3 regions of the Streptomyces sp. NPDC024687 genome follow, and region 1 is predicted to be linked to each of the others. Evidence: riboswitches for the same ligand, from Rfam matches in the RefSeq annotation. Region 1 holds a riboswitch; each other region holds the start of a gene.
The links. Region 1 has a riboswitch for cobalamin ahead of ACZ39I_RS06055 (cobalamin biosynthesis protein). Riboswitches for the same ligand answer to the same signal wherever they lie in the genome.
Positions count from the first base shown of each region.

Region 2: linked by a shared signal. The riboswitch ahead of ACZ39I_RS14160 (ribonucleoside-diphosphate reductase subunit alpha) and the one ahead of ACZ39I_RS06055 (cobalamin biosynthesis protein) in region 1 are both predicted to bind cobalamin.
Region 3: linked by a shared signal. The riboswitch ahead of nicT (Nickel transporter NicT) and the one ahead of ACZ39I_RS06055 (cobalamin biosynthesis protein) in region 1 are both predicted to bind cobalamin.

Region 1 covers NZ_JBVHLJ010000001.1:1,350,360-1,356,830, forward strand. Annotated here, with positions in the region: gene cobN (cobaltochelatase subunit CobN) at 1-1,078, opposite strand, end outside; gene ACZ39I_RS06050 (cobyric acid synthase) at 1,075-2,610, opposite strand; gene ACZ39I_RS06055 (cobalamin biosynthesis protein) at 2,607-3,548, opposite strand; cobalamin riboswitch at 3,650-3,789, opposite strand; gene ACZ39I_RS06060 (hypothetical protein) at 3,930-4,151, opposite strand; gene ACZ39I_RS06065 (inorganic phosphate transporter) at 4,177-5,427, opposite strand; partial or broken gene ACZ39I_RS06070 (hydrolase) at 5,643-5,790, opposite strand; gene ACZ39I_RS06075 (class II aldolase/adducin family protein) at 5,944-6,471, shown strand, end outside.
Region 2 covers NZ_JBVHLJ010000003.1:498,093-504,563, reverse strand. Annotated here, with positions in the region: gene mctP (monocarboxylate uptake permease MctP) at 1-766, shown strand, start outside; gene ACZ39I_RS14165 (GNAT family N-acetyltransferase) at 841-1,341, shown strand; cobalamin riboswitch at 1,394-1,522, shown strand; gene ACZ39I_RS14160 (ribonucleoside-diphosphate reductase subunit alpha) at 1,648-4,029, shown strand; gene ACZ39I_RS14155 (ribonucleotide-diphosphate reductase subunit beta) at 4,029-5,039, shown strand; gene ACZ39I_RS14150 (hypothetical protein) at 5,109-5,567, shown strand; gene ACZ39I_RS14145 (hypothetical protein) at 5,560-6,336, opposite strand; gene ACZ39I_RS14140 (hypothetical protein) at 6,364-6,471, opposite strand, start outside.
Region 3 covers NZ_JBVHLJ010000005.1:339,320-345,790, forward strand. Annotated here, with positions in the region: gene ACZ39I_RS21665 (nucleoside hydrolase) at 1-371, shown strand, start outside; gene nicT (Nickel transporter NicT) at 400-1,530, opposite strand; cobalamin riboswitch at 1,560-1,765, opposite strand; gene ACZ39I_RS21675 (ArsR/SmtB family transcription factor) at 1,847-2,194, shown strand; gene ACZ39I_RS21680 (hypothetical protein) at 2,382-2,750, shown strand; gene ACZ39I_RS21685 (hypothetical protein) at 2,847-3,137, shown strand; gene ACZ39I_RS21690 (hypothetical protein) at 3,470-3,844, opposite strand; gene ACZ39I_RS21695 (non-reducing end alpha-L-arabinofuranosidase family hydrolase) at 4,155-5,636, shown strand; gene ACZ39I_RS21700 (hypothetical protein) at 6,039-6,257, opposite strand; gene ACZ39I_RS21705 (hypothetical protein) at 6,302-6,471, opposite strand, start outside.

The sequences.
Region 1 (6,471 bases):
CCGCCGAGGCGGGCGTGTCCAGGCCCACCGCGTTGCCGACCCGGGAGTGCTTGGTCGGATACGCGGTGAAGACCAGCACGAGCTTCTTCTCGGCGTTCGGCTTGTGCCGCAACTCCGCGTGCCGTACGGCGATCCCGGCGACCCGCGCCGCCCGCTCCGGGTCGGCCACGTACACCGGGACGTCGTCGGGGCCCTGCTCCTTGAAGGAGAACGGCACGGTGATCAGCCGTCCGTCGAACTCCGGGATCGCGACCTGCATGGCCGCGTCCATGGGGGACAGGGCCGCGTCGGACTCGTCCCAGACCGCCCTGGACGTTGTCAGGCAGAGCCCTTGCAGCACGGGCACGTCGAGGTCGGCCAGCGCCCCGATGTCCCAGGCCTCCTCGTCACCGCCGGCCGAGGCCTGCGAGGCGTGGGTACCGCCGGCGGCGAGGACGGTGGCGACGAGTGCGTCGGCCCGGGCGAGGATCTCGTAGAGCGCGGGGTCCGCCCCGCGCAGTGAACCGCAGTACACGGGAAGGGCGTTGGCGCCCTTCGCCTCGATTGCCTCGCACAGGGTGTCCACGAAGCCGGTGTTGCCGCTCAGCTCGTGGGCCCGGTAGAAGAGCACGCCGACGGTGGGGCGGCCTTCCACGAGAGCGGGGTCACCGTGGACGCCGTACTCCGGCATCTTCTGCGGCTCGACGAACCCCTCGCCGGTCAGCAGCACGGTGTCGGACAGGAACCGGGCGAGTTCCTCCAGGTTGGCGGGCCCGCCCTCGACGAGGTACTTGAGCGCCTCGGCCACCACACCGGCCGGTACGGACGACTCGGCCATCAACTCGGCGTCGGGAACGGCCTCTCCGCCCAGCAGCACGGTCGGGATGCCCGAAGTCTTCAGCGCGGCGAGCCCGTCCTCCCAGGCCCGCTTGCCGCCGAGCAGCCGTACGACGGCGATGTCCGCGCCCTCGATCAGCGCCGGCAGCTCCTGCGCGACATCGACCCGGGTCGGGTTCCCGATCCGGTACGAGGCGCCGGAAGCGGCCCGGGCCGCCAACAGGTCCGTGTCGGCGGTGGACAACAACAACACTGTGCTCATGCGGGCGCTCCCGGTGGAATGAAAGGCAGTCCTTGCGGCGCGCCGGACTCGATGAGCCGCCACAGCGCGTCCGTGTCCGCGTGCTGTTCGATCAGGTCGCCGAGCCGGTCGAGTTGCTCCTCGCGCAGCGCGGCGAACGACGTGTCGTGGGCCGGCACGAACCGGCGGCCCGCGGCGGCCGCCACCTCCCGCAGGAAGGCCCGCCGGAAACCGTCCGACTCCAGAGAGCCGTGCCAGTGGGTCCCCCAGGTCTGGCCGACCCGGCAGCCGTCCAGACTGTGTCCTTTGTCATCAGAGATGAACGCTTGGCCCCCGTGGATGTCGGCGACCCCGTGATGGATCTCGTACCCCGCGACGGGCTCGCCGAGGGCTTCGCCCTCCGGCCGGGTCAGGGTCTTCTCCCGCGCGAACCGCACCCTGACGGGCAGGGCCCCGAGCCCCTCGACGTGCCCCTGGCGGCTCTCGACCTCGTCCTCGATGTGCTCGCCGAGGATCTGGAAGCCGCCGCAGATGCCGAGGACGGGCCGCTGCTCGGCGACCCTGCGCCCGATGGCCTCCGCGAGCCCCCGCTCCCGCAGCCACTGAAGTGCCCGTACCGTCCCACGGGTTCCCGGAATCACGACGAGGTCGGCGTCGGCCAGTTCCTCGGGCCGGTCCACGAACCGCACCACGACACCGGGTTCGGCGGCCAGGGCGTCGACGTCCGTGAAGTTGGACATCAGCGGGATCGCGCACACGGCGACCCGCAGCACATCCTCCCCGAGGGGAGGAGCCGTGTTCGACTCCCGGACCGTCCCCCGCAGGGACACCCGCAGCCCGTCCTCCTCGTCGATCCCGAGGCCGTGCCGGAAGGGCAGCACGCCGTAGGTGTGCCGCCCGGTGAGTCCGTGGAGCATGTCGAGCCCGGGTTCCAGGAGGCTGACATCCCCCCGGAACTTGTTCACCAGGAACCCGGCGACGAGCTTCTGGTCCTCTTCCGAGAGCAGCGCGACGGTCCCGAAGAAGGAGGCGAAGACGCCCCCGCGGTCGATGTCGCCCACGACCAGCACGGGCAGCCCGGCGTTGCGGGCGATCCCCATGTTGACGATGTCGGTCCGCCGCAGGTTGATCTCGGCCGGGCTCCCCGCCCCCTCACAGATCACCGCGTCATACGTGCCCCGCAACTCGGCGAGACAGTCGAGCACGGTCCCGAGGAGCTGCTGCTGCCGCCCCCCGTGATAGCCCCGGGCGCTCAGTTCACCGACCGGCTTGCCGAGCAGCACGACCTGACTGCTCTGCTCGCCACCGGGCTTGAGCAGCACGGGATTCATCAGCGCGGTCGGCTCGATGCGGCAGGCCTGCGCCTGCATGGCCTGGGCCCGCCCGATCTCCGCGCCCTCCCTCGTCACGAACGAGTTGAGGGACATGTTCTGCGCCTTGAACGGCGCGACCTTCACCCCCTGCCGCACCAGCCACCGGCAGATCCCCGCGGTGACGACACTCTTGCCGGCGTCCGAGGTGGTACCGGCGACGAGAAGCCCTCCGCCACTCATGCGCTGCGCCCCTTCACGAAGGCCCGCGCGGCGACACCGACGCCGAGCGCGAGCAGCCCGACGCGCCGCGACAGCCGCGCGGCACGCTCGATGTCGTACATGGCGACGGCGCGCCCCTCCTGATGCAGCACCGGCCGGTGCTCGACCCGCCCCGCGTACGAGAGGGTCCCCCCGAGCCGGACACCCAGTGCCCCCGCGAACGAGGCTTCGACGGGCCCGGCGTTGGGGCTCGGATGCCTGTGCGCATCCTCCCGCCAGGCCCGCACGGCACCCCGGGGATCGTCTCCGGCCGCGGCGGCGAGTACGGCGGTGAGCCGCGCCCCCGGCCACCCGGCGAGGTCGTCGAGCCGGGCGGAAGCCCACCCGAAACGCCGGTACCGGGGCGACTTGTGCCCCACCATGGCGTCCAGCGTGTTCACGGCCCGGAATGCGAGCAGCCCCGGCACCCCGCCGACGGCACCCCACACCAGCGCCCCCACGACGGCGTCGGACGTGTTCTCGGCCACGGACTCCACGACCGCCCGGGCGATCCCGTCGGCATCGAGGGCCTGCGGATCCCGCCCGCACAGATGGGGCAGCCGCTCCCGGGCCGCCTCGACGTCCCCCGCCTCAAGCGCCCGCCCGATGACCCGGGCCTCCCGTACGAGGGAAGTCCCGCCCACGACGGCCCAGGTGGCGGCGCCGGTGAGCACGACGGAGGCAGCACGGGAGGGACGTACGACATGCTCCGCGACAGCGCCGAGCGCCACCGCACCGCCCACGCACACGGCGGTGTGCAGCGCGCCCCACCCCCGGTGGTCCCGCCACAGCACCCGCTCCACGGCTCCGGCGGCCCGCCCGAACGCGGCGACCGGATGCCCACGACGGGGGTCACCGAGCAGAAGGTCACCGATCAGACCGGCGGCGGCGCCGTACGCGAAAACGCGATCGGCACGCATCGGGTCAGCCGATCACAAGGTCGTTCACGTACCGGGTACCGCTGGTGGATCGGCAGGCGAGCATCGCGTCATGTCCTCACTCAGGGTGTCCACGCCCTGGTTCGACGAGTCCGGCGGCGAGAGTTCCTGGCTCCCGGGGTTGTCTACCCCGGTGACAGTGGCGGGACCGCGCCGGATTCGCACCGGCTTCCTCTTCTGCCGCCGTAAATGGCTCCGGCAGTCCACCACGGGCCTTCGAGACCCGTCAACTTGTTGTTGACCTGCGGCGGGAGAGTGTGCAGAACCCCACATCGCCGGTCATGAAAGACGGCCGGGCGGGCGCGGAACTGGAAGTTCCGCGCCCGCCCGGCCGTCGAGTGACGGGGTTCCGTCAGGCCATGATCAGGCCACGATCAGAGAGATCCCGTACGCCACCGCCGCCGCGCACGCCGCGAAGCAGGCGTAGGCGCCGGTGACCGCGAGCGTGGCCGAGCCGCCCTGGGCCGTGGCCCGCTCCTGGCGGGACAGGCCCATGATGCCGAGGGTGAACAGGGCCACGAGGCCCACGGTGACGACGAGGCTGACGCCGAAGACGGAGCCGAGTGCTTCCCAGTCGATCTTCATGGTGAGGCTTCCTTAGGAGGGGGGCTCAGACGGCGGCCGGCGGGGCGGCCGGTTCCGTCGCGGCGGCCGGGGCGGGGGCCGGAGCCGGGATCGTGGCGGTGAGGCCCTCGGTCACGGTGCCCGTGGGCGGCGGGGTCACGGCGGCGATCGCCGTGGTCACCACGCCGGCCGGCTCGTCGGTGTGGTTGACGTTGGACGCGTCCACGACCTCGCGCCGGGAGATCTTCCAGATCGCCGCGCTGGAGGCGACGAGGAAGACCGCCACGAGCGCCGTACCCCAGTCGCCGAGGTTCGTGACCGACTCGGCCAGGGCGCCCACCAGGGCCGCCGCCGGGAGCGTCAGGCCCCAGGCCACGAACATCCGCGTGGCCGTCGACCAGCGGACGACCCCGCCCTTGCGGCCGAGGCCCGCGCCCATCACCGAACCGGAGACGGAGTGCGTGGTGGAGAGGGAGAAGCCGAGGTGGGAGGAGGCCAGGATGACGGTGGCCGCGCTGGTCTGGGCGGCGAAGCCCTGCTGCGGCTGGAGGTCGGTCAGGCCCTTGCCCATGGTGCGGATGATGCGCCAGCCGCCGAGGTAGGTGCCGAGCGCGATGGCGAGACCCGCGGAGAGGATGACCCAGGTGGGCGGGTCGGAGTCGGGGGCGACGACGCCGCCGGCGACCAGGGCGAGGGTGATGATGCCCATCGTCTTCTGCGCGTCGTTGGTGCCGTGGGCCAGCGAGACCAGGCCGGCCGAGGCGATCTGTCCGGTGCGGTAGCCCTTCGCGGCGGCCTTGCCGTCGGCCTTCTTGCCCAGCGTGTAGGAGAGCCGGGTGGCCAGCATGGCGGCGACACCCGCGACGATCGGGGCGGCGACGGCGGGGATGAGGACCTTGGTGACGAGCGCGTCGCCGTGCACCGCGCCCATGCCCGCCGAGGCGATGGTGGCGCCGATCAGACCGCCCATCAGGGCGTGCGAGGAACTGGAGGGCAGACCCACCAGCCAGGTCAGCAGGTTCCAGAGGATCGCGCCGACCAGGGCGGCGAAGATGACCTCGGGACGGATGCCGGTCTCGTCGACGAGACCCTTGGAGATCGTGTTGGCGACCTCCACCGAGAGAAAGGCGCCCACAAGGTTCAGCACGGCGGACATGGCCACCGCGACCTTGGGCTTGAGCGCACCGGTCGAGATGGTGGTGGCCATCGCGTTGGCGGTGTCGTGAAAACCGTTCGTGAAATCGAACGCGAGTGCGGTGACGACCACAATCGCGAGGATCAGCGAGAAGTTTTCCATTTACCCAGGCAATCGTTCGAGGTCATTGGCAGATTGAAGGTAGGTAACCTGGATGAACGGAAGGTGAACTGGGGCGGGCGGCACGGTGACCGGAATCTTCTGCTATCCCCGCGTCGAACCCCGCGGCCCCCGCGCGACCCGTACGCCCCATGGCTACGCCCCGACGGCGAACCTCTTGAGCTGTCGTGCCGACCCGTTGAAGAGATTTTGGTCACCGTGTAGCTCACCGGCCGGCGCCCGGTGAGCCGCTTCACCTCGTCACTGAACGACCTGATCGGTCATGCCGTGGCACTTCTGCTTCTTGCCGTACGGGTTGTATGCGATGTCCAGTGCCGGCGGCAGGGTCCGGCCGTCCGCGGACCAGGCTGTCCGGCAGTGCGAAGTGGTACGCCCCGAGCAGGATGCCGACTCGGTCGCCTTGACGTAGACGAACCTGGCGCCCTTGGCTCTGGCCTGCTGCCAGGTGTGCACGCCCGGAAACGCGCCCCCTGGCGCCCCGCCTGGCAGGATCACGGCATGGCTGAGGAACGGCAGAAATCATCGGGCGAGGCGGACGCGTGGGGCGAGTTGGTCGACACGGCCCGCCGGACGGTCGCCGAAGGACTGGTCGTCGGCACCTCCGGCAACGTCTCGGTGCGCGTCGGGAACACGGTCCTGGTCACCCCGTCCGGCGTCCCCTACGACCGTCTCACCCCGGACGACGTGACCGGCGTCGACCTGGAGGGCCGTCAGGTCCTGGGCACCCTGGTCCCCACGAGCGAACTCCCCATGCACCTGGCGGTCTACCGCAACACCGACGCCCGCGCGATCGTCCACACCCACGCGGTGCACGCCACGGCCGTCTCCACGCTCGTGCCCGAACTCCCCCCGATCCACTACATGACCGGCGCCCTCGGCGGCCCCGTCCGGGTCGCCCCCTACGCCACCTACGGAACCGACGAGTTGGCCGAGAACATGCTCCACGCCCTCGCCGACCGCTCCGCCTGCCTCCTCCAGAACCACGGCACGATCACCTACGGCTCCACCCTCACCCAGGCCTACGAC
Region 2 (6,471 bases), on a different contig from region 1:
CCGCCGCAACACCACGATCCTGCCGCTGTACTCCCTGATGCTGGGCCTGCTCGCGCTGCTCGGCTTCATGGCGATCGCGGCCGGGGTCAAGGTCACCAACCCGCAGCTGGCGATCCCGCAGCTGTTCGAGGACATGTTCCCGGACTGGTTCGCGGGCGTGGCCTTCGCGGCGATCGGCATCGGCGCGCTGGTCCCGGCGGCCATCATGTCCATCGCGGCCGCGAACCTGTTCACCCGCAACATCTACAAGGACTTCATCAAGCCGGACGCCACGCCCGCTCAGGAGACCAAGGTCTCCAAGCTGGTCTCGCTCCTGGTGAAGGTCGGCGCGCTGGTCTTCGTCCTCACCATGGACAAGACGGTGGCCATCAACTTCCAGCTGCTGGGCGGCATCTGGATCCTGCAGACCTTCCCGGCCCTGGTCGGCGGCCTGTTCACCCGCTGGTTCCACCGCTGGGCCCTGCTCGCCGGCTGGGCGGTCGGCATGGTCTACGGCACGGTCGCTGCGTACGGCGTCGCCTCCCCGACCCAGAAGCACTTCGGCGGCTCGGCCAAGGAGATCCCGGGCATCGGCGAGATCGGTTACATCGGCCTGACCGCGTTCGTGCTCAACCTGGTCGTCACGGTGGTCCTGACCTTCGTGCTGAAGGCGCTGAAGGCTCCCGACGGCGTGGACGAGACCAGCCCGGAGGACTACACGGCGGACGCGGGCGACCCGGGGGTCCAGACGGAACTCCCGCCGGCGACAGCGAGTTCGGTCCACTAGTCACGGAGTCGGGCGGGCCGTCGGAGAAGTCGTCCGGCGGCCCGTTGTCGTACCCATCGGGCACACTCACCGGCATGGACATCGTGATCCGGGCCGCGGAACCCGCCGAGTACGAGACCCTCGGCGAGATCACCGCCCAGGCCTATCTCCAGGACGGCCTCCTGCTGTTCGGCGAGAGCGACTGGTACCTCGAAGAGCTCAGGGACGTGGCCAAGCGGGCCGCCGCCGCGGACGTGTTGACGGCCGTGGCGGACGACACCGTCCTCGGCACCGTCACCTTCGTCCCCTCCGGCGGCCCCCTGGCCGACCTCGCCCGCCCCGGCGAGGCGGAGATCCGCATGCTCGCGGTGGCTCACGCGGCCCGCGGCAGAGGCGTGGGACAAGCCCTCGTCCAGGCCTGCATCGAGCGCGCCGGGACCGCGGCCACCACCGGCATCGTCCTGTGCACCCAGCCCACGATGCACACCGCCCACCGCATCTACGAACGTCTCGGTTTCACCCGCGCCCCCGAGCGCGACTGGAAGCCGATCCCCGGCGACGAGTTCACGCTTCTCGCCTATGAGTTGACGCTCTGAAGTCACCGCGACACAACATATGGGCCTGCTTTCCTCACCCGGCACAAGATGTATGCTCATGCTCGCTGTCGCCGCAGGGGAATCCGGTGCGAATCCGGAACTGTCCCGCAACGGTGTACTCATGCGCGCATAAGCGCACATGAGTGTCAGTCCGAGGACCTGCCGACAGCCGCCCGCGCCACACCGGCCCGGGTGTCATGACGTCCGGGCCTCGTGGAATGGGCCGGTGGACGCGACGCCGTGCGCGCTCGTGTGCTGCCCCCTGCCCTCCGCAAGGCCCCCGTGCCCAGCGAGGGAGTGCCCCACGTGACCATCGCGCCGGCCGATCCGGCCTCAGTGACCGAGCGGACCGCACAGCAGGACCACGACGGCCCCGGTGCCGCCCTGCTGCGGACCCTGACCACGCTGACCGCCGACCTCCCCGACGCCGACCCCGGCCGGGTCGCCGCCGCCGCGCTGCGGGGCCGTTCCTCGCGTGCGGCTTCCCCCGAAATGGCCGTGGAGTTGCGCGAGCTGGCCACCGAGGCGGCGGCCGGCCTCATCTCCGAGGACCCCGCGTACAGCAGGCTGGCGGCCCGGCTGCTGACCGTCTCCATCGCCGCCGAGGCCGCCTCGCAGGGCGTCACCTCGTTCACCGGCTCGGTCGCCGTCGGCCACCGCGAGGGTCTCATCGCGGACCGGACCGCCGAGTTCGTGCGCATCCACGCCGAGCGGCTCGACGCGCTGGTCGACACCGGGGCCGACGACCGCTTCGGCTACTTCGGCCTGCGCACCCTGTACAGCCGCTACCTCCTGCGGCACCCGATCACCCGCAAGGTCATCGAGACCCCCCAGCACTTCATGCTCCGGGTGGCGTCCGGGCTCGCCGAGGACGACACCCTGCGCGCCCTGGACGAAGTCGCCGCGCTCTACCGGCTCATGAGCCGTCTCGACTACCTTCCCTCCTCCCCCACCCTCTTCAACTCCGGCACCCGGCACCCCCAGATGTCGTCCTGCTACCTCCTGGACTCCCCCAAGGACGAGCTGGACTCCATCTACGACCGCTACCACCAGGTCGCCCGGCTCTCCAAGCACGCCGGCGGCATCGGCATCGCCTACTCCCGCATCCGCTCCCGCGGTTCGCTGATCCGCGGTACCAACGGGCACTCCAACGGCATCGTCCCGTTCCTGAAGACCCTCGACGCCTCGGTGGCCGCCGTGAACCAGGGCGGCCGGCGCAAGGGCGCGGCCGCGGTCTACCTGGAGACCTGGCACTCCGACATCGAGGAGTTCCTGGAGCTCAGGGACAACACCGGTGAGGACGCCCGTCGTACGCACAACCTGAACCTCGCGCACTGGGTGCCGGACGAGTTCATGCGCCGGGTGAACGCGGACGCCGAGTGGTCGCTCTTCTCGCCGGCCGACGTGCCCGAGCTGGTCGACCTGTGGGGTGAGGAGTTCGACGCGGAGTACCGCAAGGCCGAGGCCGCGGGGCTCGCGAAGAAGACGATCCCCGCGCGTGACCTCTACGGCCGGATGATGCGCACCCTGGCGCAGACCGGCAACGGCTGGATGACCTTCAAGGACGCCGCCAACCGCACGGCCAACCAGACGGCGCTGCCGGGCCACACCGTCCACTCCTCCAATCTCTGCACGGAGATCCTGGAGGTCACGGACGACGGGGAGACGGCGGTCTGCAACCTGGGGTCGGTGAACCTCGGCGCGTTCGCCGACACGACGACCGGCGACATGGACTGGGAGCGGCTCGACGCCACCGTCCGCACCGCCGTGACCTTCCTCGACCGGGTCGTCGACATCAACTTTTACCCGACCGAGCAGGCGGGCCGTTCCAACGCCAAGTGGCGTCCCGTCGGCCTCGGCGCGATGGGCCTGCAGGACGTCTTCTTCAAGCTGCGCCTGCCCTTCGACTCCCCCGAGGCCAAGCGGCTCTCCACCCGGATCGCCGAGCGGGTCATGCTCGCCGCGTACGAGGCCTCCGCCGACCTCGCCGAGCGCAGCGGCCCGCTGCCGGCCTGGGAGAAGACCCGTACGGCACAGGGGGTTCTGCACCCCGACCACTACGCGACGGACCTCACCTGGCCCGAGCGCTGGGCGGCACTGCGCGAGCGCATGGCCACCACGGGTCTGCGCAACAGCCTCCTGCTCGCCATCGCGCCCACCGCCACCATCGCCTCGATCGCCGGGGTGTACGAGTGCATCGAGCCGCAGGTCTCCAACCTGTTCAAGCGCGAGACGCTGTCCGGTGAGTTCCTCCAGGTCAACTCGTATCTGGTGAAGGAGCTCAAGGAGCTCGGCGTGTGGGACGCCCGCACCCGTGAGGCGCTGCGCGACGCGAACGGCTCGGTGCAGGACTTCGCGTGGATCCCCGAGGATGTACGGGCGTTGTACCGGACGGCGTGGGAGATCCCGCAGCGCGCTCTGATCGACATGGCCGCGGCGCGGACCCCGTTCCTCGACCAGTCGCAGTCCCTGAACCTCTTCCTGGAGACGCCGACCATCGGCAAGCTCTCCTCGATGTACGCGTACGCCTGGAAGTCCGGGCTGAAGACGACGTACTACCTGCGCTCGCGCCCGGCGACCCGGATCGCCCGCGCCGCACAGGCGACGGTCCCCGTCCAGCAGCCGGCCCCCGAAGCCGCGGTCGCCTGCTCCCTGGAAAACCCCGAGTCCTGCGAGGCCTGCCAGTAATGCCCAGCACCCAGAACCTGCTCGACCCCGGCTTCGAGCTGACCCTGCGCCCCATGCGCTACCCGGACTTCTACGAGCGCTACCGGGACGCCATCAAGAACACCTGGACCGTCGAGGAGGTCGATCTCCACTCGGACGTCTCCGACCTGGCGAAGCTCAGCCCCGCCGAGCAGCACCTCATCGGCCGCCTGGTGGCCTTCTTCGCGACCGGTGACTCGATCGTCGCGAACAACCTGGTGCTGACGCTGTACAAGCACATCAACTCCCCCGAGGCGCGCCTGTACTTGAGCAGGCAGCTCTTCGAGGAGGCCGTCCACGTCCAGTTCTACCTGACGCTGCTGGACACCTACCTCCCCGATCCGGAGGACCGGGCGGCGGCCTTCGACGCAGTCGAGAGCATCCCCTCGATCCGCGAGAAGGCGGAGTTCTGCTTCCGGTGGATCAACGAGGTGGAGAAGCTGGACCGGCTGGAGTCCCAGGCCGACCGCCGCCGCTTCCTGCTCAACCTGATCTGCTTCGCCGCGTGCATCGAGGGCCTCTTCTTCTACGGCGCCTTCGCGTACGTCTACTGGTTCCGCAGCCGGGGTCTGCTGCACGGTCTCGCCACCGGCACCAACTGGGTGTTCCGTGACGAGACCATGCACATGTCCTTCGCCTTCGACGTGGTCGACACCGTCCGCAAGGAGGAGCCGGAGCTCTTCGACGACCGGCTCCAGCAGCAGGTCACCGACATGCTGGCGGAGGCCGTCGAGGCGGAACTCCAGTTCGCGCGGGACCTGTGCGGCGACGGGCTGCCGGGCATGAACACCGAGTCGATGCGGCAGTACCTGGAGTGCGTCGCCGACCAGCGCCTGACGCGCCTCGGCTTCGCGCCGGTGTACGGCTCGCAGAACCCGTTCTCCTTCATGGAGCTCCAGGGTGTCCAGGAGCTGACCAACTTCTTCGAGCGGCGCCCGTCCGCGTACCAGGTGGCCGTGGAGGGCACGGTCGACCTGGACGAGGACTTCTGACGGGACATCTTCAAAAATCGGTGGATCCGGGCACGTGGGTGGTACGTCCAAGGGGGAAGGAGGCCATCCATGCGCCCGATCCGCAAGACGACCCTCGCCCTCGCGACACTGACGCTGCTCCTCGCGGGCTGCGGCACCGACGCCGGGAACGGGAAGGGGGGAGGCGGCGACAGTGTGTCGCCGTCCTCCCCCAGCGCCACACCCACCGCGACCGGATGCACGACCCGGGCGGAACTCGGTGCCACCGACAGCGGGGACACCGTGTGCCTCACGGTGGGTGACACGATCCGGATCAGCCTGGACGGGACCAGGAACCGGCCCTGGAAGCCGGTCGCCGTCGACGGCAGCGGTCTGGAGGCCACCAACAGCGGCATCGTCCTGCTGCCCGGTGACGCGAGCTCCGCGTACAAGGCGGTCTCGGCGGGCCGGGTCCGGCTGAGTTCACAGCGTCCACTGTGCGCCACCGGGACCGGCGGCATCTCCTGCAAGGGCATTCAGGAGTGGCGGGTCACCGTGCTGATCACCTGAGCGTGACCGCGTCCCCGGCCGACACCTTCAACGAGGTCGTCGTGGTGCCGGGGAAGTACCAGCGCCAGCTGCCCGCCGACGTGGCGGTCACCTTGGTGCTGAGCCGGCCCACGTTGTCCGTCTTCACGGTCTTGACCGTGCTGTAGTGGGCGGCGCCGGCCGCGCGGAACTGGAGCCTGACCGCCTGGCCGGGGTAGCCGTGGTACTCCAGGTCCTCCCAGTTGGCCCGGGAGAGCTTGCCCTTGACGGTGAGCTGGGCGCCCTTGGCGACGGGTTCGGGGGTCGCGTCGGTGGTGAGCTGCGCGGCCCGCTTGACCTTGTACTCGGCGATGTGGTCCGAGATCCAGTAGTCGCCGTCGTTGGCCTTGACGGTGGCGTTGACCTGCCAGACACCGGCGACCCTGTTGCTGTCGATGTCGTCGCTCGCGGCGATCCAGCCGGGGTCGACCGTCATCGTGCCCGTGCACACGGACGTCGTCGAGCTCTTCCTCACGCAGGAAGAGTCGCCGTTCCATTCGATGAAGCCGTAGCCGTTGGACCTGTTGAACGTGCTGAGATCAGTGATCTTCTTGACGCCCGAGTCGTCCTTGATGGTGATCGCGATCGGGTACGTGACGGTCTTCGCGGTACCGATGATCACGTTGCCGCCCTTGTTCACCACCGTCTTGGTGACCCTGATGTCACCCTCGCCCTCGGCATGGGCGCCGGTGGCCGTGAGCAGGGTCAGGGCTGCCGCCCCGCCTGCCACGGCCCACAGTCTGTGTCTCATGTTCCTCCCCTGATGGTTCAGGAGAGATTAGACGGTGCGCGTCGTCCTGCGTGCGGCCCGGTACTCGTAGGCCCGCTTGATCTGACGGTCCATCCGGCGGTCGTGCATGATCCCGATCACCGACGGGAGGACCAG
Region 3 (6,471 bases), on a different contig from region 1:
TCATCGTCCCCGCCGCCGACGTCCAGCGGCTGCGGGCGAGTTCGGAGCCCAGCCTGCGCATGGCCGGGGACCTCCTCGCCCACCGCGACCCGGCCACCTCCGGTGACCCCACCCCCACCGGTGGCCTCGGCGACGCGGGCGCGGTGTGCGCGGTCGTCGACCCGGAGGGGCTGACCACCGAGCTGCTGCCGGTGGAGGTGAGCCTCGCCCCCGGCCCGACGCGCGGCCAGACCGTCGTCGACCGCCGCCGCCGTCCCGGTGAGTCCGAGATCCACGAGGGCGAGCGTGAAGTGACCCTCGTGGACGTGGCGTTGGGCGTCGACGTGGAGCGGTACGTGAAGCTGTGGCTGACGGCGGTGGAGGGGGCCTAGCCTCTCGCGGCGCGGTCCCAGCGGTCCCTCAGGAACTGCTGACGCTCCACCGCTGCTCCACCTTCGCGAGCCGCCAGTAGGCGATCGCCGCCGCCCACACCACCACGAACAGGCCGACGATGACGTAGCCGACGTTGTCGAGGTCGATGTCGGCGATCCAGGTGGTGAGGGCGTCGGTGAGGTCGAGCTTGTCGTGCAGGACGCCGACGAGCTCGATCGTGCCGATGAAGAAGGCGACCGCGATGGACAGCCCGGTGATGGCGAGGTTGTAGAAGACCTTGCGGACGGGGTTGGAGAAGGCCCACTGGTAGGCGAAGTTCATGAACGTGCCGTCGAGCGTGTCGAACAGGCTCATGCCGGCGGCGAAGAGCAGCGGCAGGCAGAGGATGGCGTACCAGGGAAGGCCCGCGGCCGCCCCCGACCCGGCCATCACCATCAGGGTCACTTCCGTGGCCGTGTCGAAGCCGAGCCCGAACAGGAAGCCCAGCGGGAACATCTGCCCCGGCCGGGTGATGGACTTGGTGAGCCGGCCGAGGATCCGGTTCATGAAGCCGCGCGAGTCGAGATGCTGCTCCAGCTCCTTCTCGTCGTACGTCCCCGCCCGCATCGCCCGGAAGACCTTCAGGATGCCCAGCAGGGCGACCAGGTTGAGGGCGGCGATGAGATAGAGGAACGACCCGGAGACCGTCGTACCGAGAAACCCGAGCACCTGGTGGGTACTTGACCCCTCGTTCATGACCTTGCCGGCCAGCTGGGTGCCGCCGGCGATCAGCGCGGCGAGCACGACCACGACACTGGAGTGCCCGAGCGCGAACCAGAACCCCCCGGACACCGGCCGCTTGCCGTCCGCCATCAGCTTGCGCGTGGTGTTGTCGATCGCGGCGATGTGGTCGGCGTCGAAGGCGTGCCGCATCCCGAGGGTGTAGGCGGTGATGCCGAGTCCGATGCCGAAGGCCTTGTCGCCCACCTCGTAGTGCTCGGGGACGACGAGCAGGAAGAGGATGCCGAAGGCGACGACGTGCAGGGCGGCTATCGCGGCCATCAGACCGACCGTCTTGACGGTGTCCTCGCGACGCCAGCGGAAGGAGACGGGGGCGGCGGCGGTCTCGTGCAGGGCGGTCTCGGGCCGCGCAGTCTCGGGCAGCGCAGGATCAGTCATACGGTGGTCACTCCAGCACCTCGTGGATGAACGCGTGAGCTGCCGTGGCCGGTCTCCTGGCTTACGGGTCGTACGTTTCCCTGCCCGCCTTCCCGGCCTGATGGTGAGGGCCAGTGGCTGTCCCGTGAGGGACGTGGGAGGGGAACTCCCCGATCACAGTGGCGAGGGCCGCACCGGAATGGACCTTTGAGGGGTCGTCACCGGCTTCCCGAGCACCACGGCCCGCCCACCGTAGGCGGGGACGGGGGTTCCTGCATAGCTGCACACCTGCGCAGGTATGGAAGATCACACAGAGCCGCCTGCGAGGATGTGCGCCATGCACCTCGTCCCGGCCGACCGAGCCGACCGCCGCACGATCGACGGACACCGGGTGTGCGACGCCATCGCCGCGATCGGCGACCCGGGACACGTCCGCACCTGGTCCGACCGCTTCGCCCTCCTGGCCGACCCCAACCGTCTCGCCCTGCTGCTCGCCCTGTACCGGACCGGCCCCCTGGCCGTCTCCGACCTCGCGATCGCGACCGGCATGAACGACCCGGCCGTGTCCCAGGCGCTACGGCTGCTGCGGGCGGCCGGGGTCGTGGCGGGCGAGAAGGAGGGGCGGGTGGTGCGGTACCGGGTGGTGGACGAGGCGGTACGGGGGCTGTTGCAGCAGGTGTCGTGAGGGGGCGGGGCAGGCGAGGCCCTGGGGGACGACTCCGGATTCCTGTGGGGCAGGGGCAGTTCAGCGGCACTGAAAGACCGGGCATCCGTCACCATGCCTGTGTACCGTGCCCCTATGACCGACAACCGAAAGGGCCGTGCCGCGTAGGCGCCCCTCAGCCCTGAGGGCTGAACTGCCGATCCGTCGCGTGAGCCCGCGACGGTACCCGGCCATCGACGGCCTCTCCGCACGCTGCATGGCCGATCTGCGCCGCCTCGAACGATCCCGCTCCTTCCTCGAGGACACGGTTGAAGCGTTCCGGCGCTGGAAAACTCTTGCCCACGGACCGCTCAGGCTGATCGCGGACCCGACGACAGCGCAGCGATGCGGCATTCCCGGCTGTTGTGACGTGGGCTACTTCCGCGATCACCTCGAAGCCGTTCTGCACGCCCTGCCCAAGAAGAGCGCCCGAGAGTTGCGCGCTGTCCTGACCCCCCTCGACGACGAGATTCTGCGGCGGGCGAAGGTCATCCAGGTCGACAATCTCGGCGTGCCGTGGTGGCGGGACCAGCTCTAGTCCAGGAGGCGTGAGCGCTGCTCAACTCGCTTGACACGGTGGTGCCGCCGTGAGGTGATCCATGCACCGTGATCCTTTGGGGGGACCTTGTCGTACGTGGCCGTGACGCTTGCTGGTGCCGACACACCGGGTGAGCATCTCCAACTGGCGGCCTTCACGGCCATGGCCGCGATCGTCTTCATATGGCTGGGGCGACGGCAGCGCAGCACGGGGCGCAACGTGCTCGCACCGAGCGAGACGATGAGGGCCGGTGACCGGCTCATCCCGGCACCACCCCCGAGCCGCGGGCACCGTAGAGCAGGGTGGGTGTGGATCGCCTTCGGCTGCGTCTTCCTCCTGCCGGCGGTGTTCAACCTCCTGGCGGCGATCCGTGAACTCATCGACTGACAACTCGCCGCCGTGGGGGTGGCATCGACAGGAGGACCCGCGTCGCTGAGGATGCCGGGGTGACCGATGACGAACTGGTCCTGGCGGTCCGTACGCATGTGGCCGGCAGAGAGCTGCCCGGCGGCTGCTGAAGCGGATGTATCTCGAGGTCGCCAACGGTGGCTTCGGGCCCTGGCGGGCGGTGTCGCCGACCGTGCGTCCGGGCCGGGCCGCCGAGACCCGGAGCAGTCGGCCGCGGTCGTCGGTGAGCGCGATGACGAGCAGGCCATGGCATTTGCCCTTGTCGGAGTGGTTCTTCCGGTTCTCTTTGCCGGTGCGCCGCCGGGTGCGGATCAGCGTGCCGTCCAACGGCACCACCCCGCCACCACAGCGCAGTACCGCGAGCACGATGGCGGCGGTCTTCCCCGAGGGCAGGGCCGCCACCGTGAGCTGATCTTCTCGCAGTGGCCGCGTATCAGATCGGCGAGCCAGTTCAGGGTGGCACTCGACAGCGGCAGGCGGGCGGTGTGGACAAGGCCGCCGTCGGGACGCTTGTGCAGCCGGCCGCGGTCGGCGAGCTTGGTCATCTTCGTCCGCAGCGGCTCCAGCTTGCCGCGCACCGAGGCGTCCAGGCCCAGCCGTTCGCCGACTGCCCTGACCTGCACCGGGCCGTCGGCCTCCCGCACGATCGCCTGGATCTTGCGGTAGTCGCCGGGCAGCGCCCTCATGGGCCGCGTCGCTGCGGTGCGGTGCGGTGCGGGATGAGCAGGACTGCTCGCCCGGCCACTCGCACCCAGCTCGGCGAGTTCTCGACGCTCCCCGCACCACAGACGACCGCTCTGCCCCTCACGCCAAAGGCCCGTACAACCACGGGACTTGAAGCCGCCTGGTTTCAGCCTGCGAACGTTTCTGCCCGCGAGTTCTGCGAGAGGTATTGACGCTGATCACCGGAACCCTATTATCCAGTTGCTCGAAACTTCGACCCATGTTCGCCATGTCGAACACCGGAGTCGCTTGCTCAAGGATGACGAGGTCCTTATGCACAGACGAATTTTCAGCCGCAGACGTCCGCCTGCGGTGCTCGCTGCCGTGGTCGCGGCCCTGGCCGCGCTGGCCGCGCTGCTCGCCACCGGCCCGGCTCAGGCGGCCACCACCAGCGACGTGCGCGGTGTTGATTCCGGCAAGTGTCTCGATGTGTCGGGCTTCAGCCAGGCCGACGGCGCGAACGTGCAGATCTGGGACTGCCACGGTGGGATCAACCAGCAGTGGACGTTGACGGACAGCAACCAGCTGACCGTGTACGGCAACAAGTGCCTGGATGTCCGGGGCGGCGGTACCACGAACGGGACCCCGGTGCAGATCTGGTCGTGCAACGGCAGTGACAACCAGCAGTGGCGGGTGAACGCCGACGGCACGATCGTCGGCGTGCGGTCCGGGCTGTGCCTGGAGGCCGCGGGCTGGGGCAAGGCCAACGGCACGGCGGTGCAGATCTGGTCGTGCCACGGCGGCACCAACCAGAAGTGGACCGGCTTGGCCGGGGCGAGCAACTCGTGTGCTCTTCCGTCGACCTACCGGTGGACATCGACCGGCCCGTTGGCGCAGCCGAAGGCAGGGTGGTCCGCACTGAAGGACTTCACCAGCGTCGTCTACAACGGCAAGCACGTCGTCTATGCCACGTCGCACAACAACCTCGCCGGTAACGACGGTCGCTGGGGACTGGCGACCTTCAGCCCCTTCACGAACTGGTCCGACATGGCCACCGCCACCCAGACCACGATCCCCTTCGACGGCATCGCGCCAACGCTGTTCTACTTCGCCCCGAAGAACCTCTGGGTGCTCGCCTACAACGGGGCTTGGCCCTACAGCTTCTCCTACCGCACCTCGACCGACCCCACCAACCCCAACGGCTGGGGCCCGCAGCAGGATCTCTTCACGACCACCCTCCCGGACGTTGTGAATCCCGACGGCACGACGCGGAAGAGGGGCCCACTCGACGTGACCCTCATCGGCGACGACACGAACATGTACATGTTCTTCGCTGACGACGAGGGCGGCATCTACCGCGCCAGCATGCCCATCGGCAACTTCCCGGGCACCTTCGGTTCGTACACGAAGATCATGAGCGAATCGTCGCTCGACCTGTTCGAGGCGCCGGAGGTCTACAAGGTCCAGGGCCAGAACCAGTACCTCATGATCGTCGAGGCCCAGAATTACACGGGGTACGGTCGCTACTTCCGCGCGTTCACGGCCACCAGCCTCAACGGCACCTGGACACCGTCAGCGCAGGCCAACACCGTGACCAGCCCCTTCGCCGGCAAGGCCAACAGCGGCGCGACCTGGACCAACGACATCAGTCACGGTGATCTGGTTCGCACCAACCCCGACCAGACCAAGACCATCGACCCCTGCAATCTGCAGTTCCTCTACCAGGGGCGCGACCCTAGCACCGACGGCGGGGACTACGGCCTCCTGCCGTACCGGCCGGGAGTGCTGACACTGCAGCGCCAGCCGGTGGCGTGACACAGGTCCGGCTCCGGTCCTGAGGTTCGCGGGCAACGACGTACGCCGAACAGGGTGAGCGTCACAGCGAGCGATCAGGAACGGGTGGAGTTGGAACGGCGGGCTCGGTGCAAGGCCGAGCCCGCCCGTGCATGTGGAGAACCCGGAGGGTGGCGGTTTCGTCCTGGTCGACCACGAGACGCGGAACGTGGCAAGCCTGGTGAGTCGGGACCGGCGAGCGTGAGGAGTTGTGCGACTACATCGACGAGTCGCTCACCGAACACGGCGTCGTCGTAGTCGCGCTGACGACCCGCCACGGACTGGGGCGATACCAGCTCACGGACAAGTGGCGTAAGTGGTAGGTCCGTTCGCCAGGAAGCAACGCCTCACTCTTCCCGGTACTCCGTGATTTCGGCCTGGGCCTCACCCCTCCACCCCCCACCACTCCGGTCCGCCCCCCTTCCACTCGATCCACGACGACTGCGCCACCTCCGCCGCGTCGATCTCCAGGCCTGCCCTGCGGAGGAACTCGGCGACGTCGGTCAGGTTGTGGGCCAGGCCGAGGATCTCGCCGTCCACGCGGACGCGGCGGCCGCCGGTGGGGGACGGGGGGTGCACGATCACGCGGATCGGTCCGGACATGTCTTCAGGATCGTCCGGGACGTACGGTCCCGCATGTCGATCCGTCATCGGTCGAGCCGTTCGCCGATGTCCGCGACGGACGGGCGCCCCGGATCGCGCAGTTCCCGCCACTCGGCCGGGCGTGGGCGGCCCCGCTGCCAGTGGGGATGGAAGAACACCTGGGCCGACAGCCGGTACAGGCGTCGGCGCAGCTCCGTGCGCCCGGGGCGCTCGG